Regions from separate parts of the Pantoea sp. App145 genome, predicted to be linked through region 3. Evidence: riboswitches for the same ligand, from Rfam matches in the RefSeq annotation. Region 3 holds a riboswitch; each other region holds the start of a gene.

Region 1 (3,269 bases), on a different replicon from region 3:
AAATAATGATGTCGGGGGTTATTTTTGAGAGGCAACGAGGGTTTTTATGATAAATGTTGTCATCACCATGATGAATTATTTACTTTACTCAGAAACTTGCCAGGGGTATCGGTACAATTCTTAATTTATCCTTACGCTTTTCTACTACGTTTCAAATCCGATCACGTAATTGCAAATACATCTTTCCTTTAAGGCGAGTTGAACTATAGTTCAGTTCGGCAGCATATTGACGATAATTTCAGGTCGGTTTTGTGCTCGCCTTCTTAACTTGTTGTGTCCAAAAGTTCATGGGGCAGGTTATTAGCGCCGTCGGGTCCGCCCGAAAATAAAATGCAAAGCAGCTCGATTATGATGCTGGAGGATAACCTGATGCCAGAATGAAAATAATGGACAGGTGCAACAAAGATCCCTTTTTAACCTGCTATCTGCAGGGGGGGAACCGCCCAAAAGCAACAAATTAGATACAAGCTATTTACATTTTAGGTGAGTTGTACTTCACTAACTCTCAACGGAATAATCATGGATTACAAGGAGATGTTGCGGTGATGACGCAATCCTTAACCGAAAAAACCGGGCATCTGGCATGGTGCGCACTGATCGCTCTTGAACTGGCGAGACATGATGGGTTGATCAGCTCGGAATCACAGGAAAATGTATTCCTGACGCGCTGGCTGGCCACTGCGCTGAAGCAACATCGTTTTCCCCGTGAAGTTGCCAGTGATATCCAGTGGTTGTTGAAACAGGGCCGGGCATTTGGACCCGCAGCAAAACTGCGACACAAACTCGATTATCTATGGCGCTCCTGTACGGGAGAATTGTCCCAGCAGAACGACCTGTTCCGTCTGACCTACGCCATTGAAACCGCAAAACAAATGCAATGGGTCTATCGGGTGCTCAGCGACAGAGAATGGTCAGGGCGTAATACGGTGGTCACCAACGGCGAACTCGACGCGATATATCTGTCACGATCCGGACTGGACGTTTCCTTCGATGCTGACGGTGGACAGATTGCGCCACTGATGGCACGGCTAACCGGCAATGTCGCGGGTCTGGAAAAAATACTGCATCGTAGCGGCTGGCGCAGTGAAGTTTGCCAGGAAACGCAAACGCCTTTTCTCTTCCAGCTGATGACCCACTCATAATTATGTTATCAATCCAGTAGTTAGCCGCGAACTCTGTCGCAACAGCCAACGAATCGGCTGACAAATAAATTCACCTGTTCTAGACTGGCCTCAAAGGTGATGGCGTTCCACCTTCTCACAACCGCCCCGTTCGGGGCTGATGACGCCTGATATGACTCTTAATGACTTGAGAGGTATGTCAGGCTGATCAGAATTCACCCAGCCCGCATACTTCCTGCTGCGGGGATACTCCTTTGATACATGTTACAGGCCATATCAATCCTGACAGTGATGCCATCTGTACGGCAGTGGTTACCGCTCACTGGTTAAACCGGCAACATCGTCCCGCTCACGCATGGCGTGCGGGTGAGGCCAATCGGGAAACGCGTTTTATTTTCGCTGAAGCAGGCTTGCCCCTGCCGGAACGACTCATGCTTCCCCTGGCAGGCAAGGATGTCTGGCTGGTCGATTTCACCGAGCCAGCTCAGGGGCCGGACGACCTGGCTCAAAGCAACGTTACCGGCATTATCGATCACCACCGGCTCGGCGGTTTGGTCACCCAGCTGCCGCCAGAAGTGTGGATAAAGCCGGTAGGGAGCAGCGCTACTGTGCTCTGGTTACTGATGGATGAAGCCGATCGTAACAGTCTGGCCTCATCACACGCCATTCTGCTGCTGGGGGCCATCCTCAGCGACACCGTGAATCTGAAGTCGCCAACGACGACGGAAGAGGATATTCGCACCGTTACCCAGCTCTGCGTTCGAACCGGCATCAACCGTAAAACCTTCGGTCGTCATTTATTGAGCGCGAAAACCGACCTTGCCGGACTGTCACCCCAGCACCTGCTTGAGAAGGACCTCAAAGCGTTCGTGATCGCGGGTACGGATGTTCGCATTTCGCAGATCGAAGTGATGAACCAGTCTCAGGTTTCTCATCTGATTACCGCACTTTGTGAGGAATTGCAGCATCAGGTCACACAGTCCGGGGCTGGGCTGGGTGTGCTGATGGTGACAGATATCACCGACAATTTTTCCACGCTCTATTTTGCCGGTCGGGCACTGAAAGATGTCGGGCCCTGCTCACTTCCGGGGATGCTCAGCAGGAAAAAACAGCTGTTGCCCTGGCTTCATCATCATCTTGAACAAAGCCGGGGGTGAAGCATGAAATCTTATACCCATGCGCTGGTGCTGGTTCACGACCAGCAGGATGGCGCGTTGCTGCTGAATCATGCTGCTGTGCTGGCACAGCAGACGGGAATGAAAATCACGCTGGCACATATCAGCGAAGACTATCGCGAAATGAATTACGTATCCGACAGCGTCATGGATGACAAGGTTTCGCAAGACATTATCAGGGCGAAATCATGGTTGAGTGAACTGGTCAAGGCCGCACCGGTGGTGGTTGATACCTGCGAGCTGGTAACAATCAACCGATTCGAGGATGTGGATCAATGCATTAAACAGCGGGGTATTGACCTGGTGATTGCCGGACACCGCAATCGTTTCATGGGGTTACTGGCCTCACGCTCACTGGAATACATCAATCATTTGACGGTCGATGTACTTATCAAGCACACCCGTAGCTGAACCGCAGGAGAGAAACATGAATTTTAACATCGACAGAATGACTGCGCGTGAAATTCTCGATTCACGCGGTAATCCGACCGTTGAGGTCGAGGCATTTACCACTGATGACCAGAGCCTCCGTCCCTTCGGGGGCCAGTACCGGAACCCGCGAAGCCCACGAACGACGGGACGGCGAGCACACGCGTTATGGTGGAAAAGGCGTGCAGGATGCGGTGCAGGCTGTTTGCGAAGAGATCAGTGCAGCAGTAGCCGATATTGATGTGCGTGAACAGCGTGTCATTGATAACGTCATGCTCGAATTGGACGGAACAGAAAACAAAAGCCGGTTAGGGGCCAATGCCATTCTCGGCGCATCGCTGGCCGTTGCCAGGCTGGCAGCGCTGGCGACGCGTCAGCCGCTGTATCGTTATCTGGGCGGGCTGCGTGCTAATCTGTTGCCGGTTCCCTGCATGAACATCATCAACGGGGGTGTCCATGCCAGAGGGCAGGGCGCTGACTTTCAGGAATTTATGATAGCCCCGCATGGTGCTGCGAGTCTGAAGGAGGCGGTGCGTCAGGGCAG
Region 2 (3,269 bases), on a different replicon from region 3:
GCAAGATGGCAAAAGCGTTAGTGATTTTTCTCCACGGCGTTGGCAGTAATGGCGCTGACCTGGCGGGACTTGGCCAGCACTGGGCCAGCGTGTTACCGGATGTGGCGTTCGCCTCGCCGAATGCCCCGATGCCGTTCGAACACGGTATGGGTTATCAGTGGTTCAGCCTGAACGGCGTCACCACGGAAAATCGTCCGGCGCGGATCCGTGAAGCGCGGGCCGCGTTTGATGCCACGCTGCAACCGCTGATGGCGCAGCATGGGTTTACCGATGCCTGGGATAAAGTGATTCTGGTGGGATTCTCGCAGGGTTCGATCATGGCACTCGATGCGCTGGCAGCAGGCCGCCATCCGCTGGCGGGCGTGGTGGCGTTCTCGGGCCGTCTGGCGTTCGATGGCGCGTTGACACCGCAGCCGCATACGCCCGCCCTGTTGATTCACGGCCATGCTGACGGGGTGATTCCGTGGACCGAAAGCGAATCTGCCGCGCAGCGCCTGAAATCTGCCGGTGTGACGGTGGAGACTCGCTTCGAACCGACCACCGGTCATACCATTTCGTCGCAGGGCGCAATGGAAGCCGCCGCCTTTATCGCCCAATGCTTGCAGGATTAAGGCCAGTAGCGATTCAGCGCTGCCCAGGCCTGTTGTGCAGCCACAGCCGGTGGCTGCGCTTTTAATGCATCGTTAAACACTTCAATGCCGACCGGGCCGTTATAGCCCGCGCTTTTCAACTTATCGACAAAACGCTCCACCTCGATGATACCATCGCCAGGCAGTAAACGCTGGTGGCGTGCCATATCGATAATGGCGTCGTTATTCTGCGGCGGCAGCACCGCCATATCGCACAGCTGAACTTCATAGATACGATCGGCGGGGATACCATCGAGTTGCGCCGCATCGCCCCCCAGGGCGCAGATGTGGAACAGATCGACCACCAGACCGATATTGGGTTGATCCAGCCGTTGCAGCCGCTCCCACGCCAGCGGCAGGGTGTTATCGACGCTGCACCACGCCATTGGCTCGTACATAATTCGCATCTTATGACGCGCCGCTTCCGAGGCCATCCAGCGCAGATCTTCATCGATACGATCGGCCAGGCAATCTTCCCGCGTGGTAGCCGGAGCCTGAATGGTGTCGCAGCCCAGCGCTTGGGCAATCTGAATAAACTGACGCAATTCTTCGCGCTTTTGCAGACGTTCACGATCCGGCGCACCGGTGAAGTCGCGTAATACCTGCAAATTGGTAAACCGGAGTTGCTGCTCTGCGGCCAATTGCGCCAGCGCCAGCGTCCCCTGTGCGCTGGCCTGTACATCTTCACGCCAGATTTCAACCTGATCAAAGCCAGCCGCACGCGCCGCACGCAATTTCTGTTCTGGCTCACCGTTTAACAACACCAGGTTAAGGAATTTGGGGTGACTACTCATCAACGGGCTCCTTAATCGTCCGGATAAATCGGTGACAAATTCTGTGCGTCACGCGCACAGAACTCTGACCAGTATCTACCTCTTAATGGTTATTTCAAGCGTGCTGTTTATCCTAAGAGATTGACCACGGCAAATCCGGCGAACGTCATCAGTAAAGAACCAATAACGTGCACCATCACACTCGACATGGCCCAGAAATATTTCCCCGTCTGCAACAGCACCACAATTTCGGCTGAAAAGGTGGAAAAGGTCGTGAGGCCGCCGCAGAGGCCGGTGACAATCAGCAATTTCCATACCGGGTCGAGGTGAGGATTCTTTAAAAACCATGCCATCGCAGCACCAATAATAAACCCACCCGCCAGATTCACCAGCAAGGTGCCAGGCGGTAGATTGGGAAACAACGTATTAAAGCGGAGAGAAATCAACCAGCGCAGTGAACAGCCAATAGCACCACCGAGCATAACGGCCAACAGCGATTTCAACATAAATGTGTAGCTCCTGAGATGAGAAACGCGCAGGGCCGCGGCAGGACAGAAAAACACCTGACACACCGCCGTCTCCCGCGCAGGGATAAGAGTGTTGTCAGGCGTCATCAGCCGTCTGTTGCCAGAACGGCGGTTGGGGAAGGTGGCACGCCATCACCTTAGGGGGAAGATAATACGCTGGCTGATACTGGCAGACAATATGTGACTGGCAACAAGGTGTTGGATAAAAGGCCCCGCAAATAGCACCTTCGCAATCACCCATTTTTGTTTTACCTTGCCAGAAAACGAACTGGAGATCCCAATGCGCACCCTGATTTTTGATACTGATATCGGCGTGGATGACGCCTTTGCGCTGGCCTATGCCGCGCGCACTCAGCATTTGCTGGGCATCACCACGGTGTTTGGCAATGTTGCGGTGGGTCAGGCGGTAAAAAATGCCAGGCTGTTTTGCGAGAAGATGGGGATTGATGCGCCGGTCTATCGCGGCTGTTCACGCCCGCTGGCACTGGCTCCGTCGGCACCGGCGCGTCTGCATGGCGAAGATGGTCTGGGCGATGCCTTTACCAATCCCCATAGCGACCAGGCCCCCAGCGCAGTGCAATTTATTATCGACAGCGTGCGCGCCCATCCACACGCCATCACCCTGGTGGCGATTGGCCCGTTGACCAACATCGCCAGCGCGATTAATCAGGCACCGGATATTATTCCGCTGGTGAAAGAACTGGTGATTATGGGCGGTGCGTTTGGCACCGACGGCCACAGCGGTAATGTCACGCCTTTCGCGGAATTCAATATCTGGAAGGACCCGCATGCCGCCGATCAGGTGCTGGCATCAAAGCTGCCAGTGGTGGTGGTGCCGCTGGATGTCACCCATAAGGTGTTGATTACCGGCGCAGAAGTGCGGCAGCTCAATCAGCCGGTGTTGAGCGCCATCTGCCGTCCGTATCTGGCGTATAGCCTGGAGAAAGAAGGATTTGATGGCATGGCGCTGCACGACACGCTGACCCTTTCCTGGCTGGCGCTGCCGCATGCTTTCCACCTGACGGAAGCGCCGGTACGGGTGGTGACCGAGGGCATCAGCAGCGGCCAAACGCTGCGCCGCCTGAACGCCCTCGCCTCTCGTCATGACCCTTTCGCCGGGTTGCGTGCACAGCGCCTGTGTCTGGGGGTAGAAGCTGACGCGGTGCGCCAGCACTTTTTCGCCACCTTGCAGGCTTAACGCTTTTGTAGCGGCGCGATTTATCGCGCGAAGTGAATAACGCCTTTGATTAACTCGCGGTTGTTAATCACATCAGGTTCAAAGGTTTCCGCCAGGGTGGAGAAATCATAATGACGATTGAGCATCATGTCGGCACGTAGCT
Region 3 (3,269 bases):
CCTTAATCTGTCAAAAAAACTTTTTTCAAGGAATATTCATATATCTCTACCAGTGCCCATACAAAAAGGAGAGCGCCATCTTGTATTCGATTCTTTGTATGATACGTGCCTTACTCTGCTGTCCGATGAAAATATAGTCAGTAATAATCTGAAAACAGACAATAAAAGTACATTGATTATTACTGGAGCAAACCAGGGTGGGAAATCAACTTTTCTCAGGAGTGTTGGGTTAGCTCAGTTAATGATGCAAATAGGGATGTTCGTAACGGCCGGATATTTTTCGTCAGATGTCAGTCGGAGGATTTTTACTCACTATAAGTGTGAAGAGGACAGTACTATAACGAGTGGAAAACTGGACGAGGAATTAAAAAGGATGAGCAATATTATTGATAAATTAAGATATGATGATTTAGTGCTTTTTAACGAATCATTTTCAGCAACCAACAGCCGTGAAGGGGCCGAAATCATCCGTAACATCGTTACTGCTCTGACAGAATCAAATGTAAAAGTGCTTTTTGTAACACACACCTCTGAATTCGCATGTGAATATTTTAGCGAGAATCATAATGACACTGTATTTCTGTCAGCTCAGAGAGAACAGAATGGGGGAAGAACTTATAAGATATTTCCTGGAGAGCCCCAGGATACGAGCTATGGCGAAGATCTTTTTAATGAGATTTTTTTTGAAGAACATCTTATCAGTAAGGCGGGGTGATCCACCTTACATGATTAATTTATTTCCACAAGTGGTACGTAAACAACTGGCATAATGAGCCTGTAATAAGTGCTATGATTATAGTAACATCATCTGATAGCGGGCGGCCGAGAAAGGTTCCGAACATAAAAATTATTATATAGGTTATAATTATTCCGACAACTGTTGAGAATATTATTGGTTTTGTCCTCATTAGAAAACCCTCGTATTTGATTGTTCTTTTTTTCATGTTTATCGATCCCAGCGTGCTTGCTTACAATCAATTTCCAGACCTCTCATGAGGGTGGGATATGTTTTATTAAGACATCCACAGCAAGGTGATTAATAAACTCGAAGGAAAATGACCTGTACACGCCAAAAAGTCGATTCTTATGACCTAACATAACAAGGTCGATTTGCTCGTTTTCTACTAATGAAGAAACATCTTTAAATCGGTGAATACTGACGATAGAACTGACGTGCACATTTACCTGTGAAGTTTCAACCAGTTTGCTTAACATTGCTTTATCCTTTATAATCGTTCGTGATTGCAGGTCCTGAGCCGGGGCATCCCAGATATAGTTAAGCTCACGGTAATCTTCACTTATATGACCAACCGTGATTTGTGTTTTCATCTGAACGGCCATTCTCTCTGCGTGCTCTAATAACAGCTGACCATCAGTTTCGTCATGTACCAGTATCAATGCATGTTTATAGATTTGCATAAATCACCTCTTTACGTAAGATAATTTGAAGAAAGGTATTGTCTCGTTATAACTGGTTGTTACAGATGGAGTTTGTGCTATAAATAAGGCATGTGTGGATGCAATGCATGAGAGTTCGTGTTTTTTTCAACCAAGATAAAATACGCGATTGTCAGAGTTAACACATTGGAGAGTTGATTGCTACTGAGGGATATAATTTTCATAATGATACCTGACATGAATGCCTTGTTTAAAAGCAATAAAAACTCTGTCAGGCGTCATCATCCGGTACTGTTTTGCCGGCGGTTGGGAAAGGTGGAACACCATCACCTTATAACAATATTATAACCATTTTTGTAGGTATGCAATCACAGATGAATTGCAAAAAAATGATTTTTTCATATTAATGCTATAGTTAACTTTCAGTTTTTTCGATATTGCTCACGGAATTTTAAATTTTACCGTTATCCTGCTTTAAATATCACTAGTTTTAAAATCCGAACCACCTGCCAAAGTTGCTGATTTTGGTGACATATCAGAATAACCTATTCATACGTCCCGCAGTCCTCTTGACTGCATCAGGTAGGCAGGAAAAGATGGGAGTAATGGCGGTATATGAAATTCATTTAAGATAAAAGGGCAGGTCACTGCCCTTTGAATATCCTAATCATCTGATGGGGTTTACATACCTCATGTCAGGTCCAGTCATTGAATTGATTATGAAAAAAATGGAATCAGAATGAACGCCAGTTATCCCCGATTGAGGTTCCCGTTATTGCCAGCTCTGGCTGCGATGTTGACAGGGACAGAACCTGATTTTTTTCTTTCATCTCAGGATGAACCACCATGGCAGCAGCGTTATCCATCAGTTTGAAGGAACTCACCAGCTCTGCCATTAATACCGCCTGCTCTGACATGGACTGTGCCGCACTCGCCGATTCTTCAACCAGAGCTGCGTTCTGCTGCGTCGTGGTGTCAATTTGCCCCATCGCAATATTGATCTGACCAATACTATCACTTTGCTCACGGCTGGCCTGTGCAATTTCATCAATAAGTTGCGTCATACTTTGAATATCAGACACAATATCAGCCATTCCACGATCGGCTTTCACGACCAGTTCTCTGCCAGATGCCACCCGCGCGACAGTGTCATCGATAAGCGTTTTAATTTCCCGCGCTGCACCGGCGCTGCGTTGTGCCAGGTTCCGGACTTCGCTGGCCACAACCGCGAATCCCCTGCCTGATTCTCCTGCTCGCGCAGCTTCCACAGCGGCATTGAGCGCCAGAATATTGGTCTGGAAGGCTATGCTGTCAATAACCTTAATAATTTCAGACATCTTCATTGAATCATTCGAGATTTCCTGTATCCGTGAAGAAACATCATTCATTACGGTACCATTATCTCTGACCGCTGCTGCCACACCGCTGATAAACTGGCGCGCCTGTTCTGTATTACTGGCAGTATTGCTGAAGGTTGAGGTCAGCTCTTCGAGCGTTGCTGCTGTTTCCACCACGCCGGCCGCCTGTTCTTCAGTACGTGAAGCCAGATCATTGTTGCCACTGCTTATTTCAGTTGATGCGAGCGAGATGTTGTTTGCCCCTTCACGCACGCGGAGGAGCACCCCGGAGAGTTTACCGACAAAGCGGTTAAACGCTGCTGAGATTTGGGCCAGTTCATCTCCTCCCCGTACATCTAGGCGGCGGGTCAGATCACCTTCACCGGAGGCCACGTCTTCCAGCGCGTCACGTAACGTACCTAACCGGCGCAGCTGCCGGTTGACAACCAGCCCGACAATAAGCGCAGTGATAACCAAGCTCACCAGCGTAATAAGGAGGGTGGTCCGCTGTAATGCAGAAAGTGATGCAGTAAC

Evidence for each region. A riboswitch is a leader RNA that binds a small molecule or an ion and turns the genes downstream of it on or off. The one in region 3 is predicted to bind fluoride.
Region 1: another riboswitch for fluoride. It lies ahead of RCF31_RS28260 (DHHA2 domain-containing protein); the one in region 3 lies ahead of RCF31_RS24255 (universal stress protein).
Region 2: another riboswitch for fluoride. It lies ahead of crcB (fluoride efflux transporter CrcB); the one in region 3 lies ahead of RCF31_RS24255 (universal stress protein).

What each region holds. Positions count from the first base shown of each region.
Region 1 is NZ_CP133294.1:364,072-367,340, reverse strand. Features, by position in the region: gene RCF31_RS28265 (DUF2913 family protein) at 546-1,142, shown strand; fluoride riboswitch at 1,229-1,298, shown strand; gene RCF31_RS28260 (DHHA2 domain-containing protein) at 1,376-2,278, shown strand; gene RCF31_RS28255 (universal stress protein) at 2,282-2,707, shown strand; partial or broken gene eno (phosphopyruvate hydratase) at 2,724-3,269, shown strand, end outside.
Region 2 is NZ_CP133290.1:3,054,434-3,057,702, reverse strand. Features, by position in the region: gene RCF31_RS13970 (alpha/beta hydrolase) at 6-611, shown strand; gene RCF31_RS13965 (sugar phosphate isomerase/epimerase family protein) at 608-1,423, opposite strand; gene crcB (fluoride efflux transporter CrcB) at 1,531-1,908, opposite strand; fluoride riboswitch at 2,000-2,075, opposite strand; gene RCF31_RS13955 (nucleoside hydrolase) at 2,210-3,127, shown strand; gene RCF31_RS13950 (zinc-binding alcohol dehydrogenase family protein) at 3,148-3,269, opposite strand, start outside.
Region 3 is NZ_CP133292.1:282,625-285,893, reverse strand. Features, by position in the region: gene RCF31_RS24260 (MutS-related protein) at 1-715, shown strand, start outside; gene RCF31_RS24255 (universal stress protein) at 991-1,419, opposite strand; fluoride riboswitch at 1,664-1,738, opposite strand; gene RCF31_RS24250 (methyl-accepting chemotaxis protein) at 2,133-3,269, opposite strand, start outside.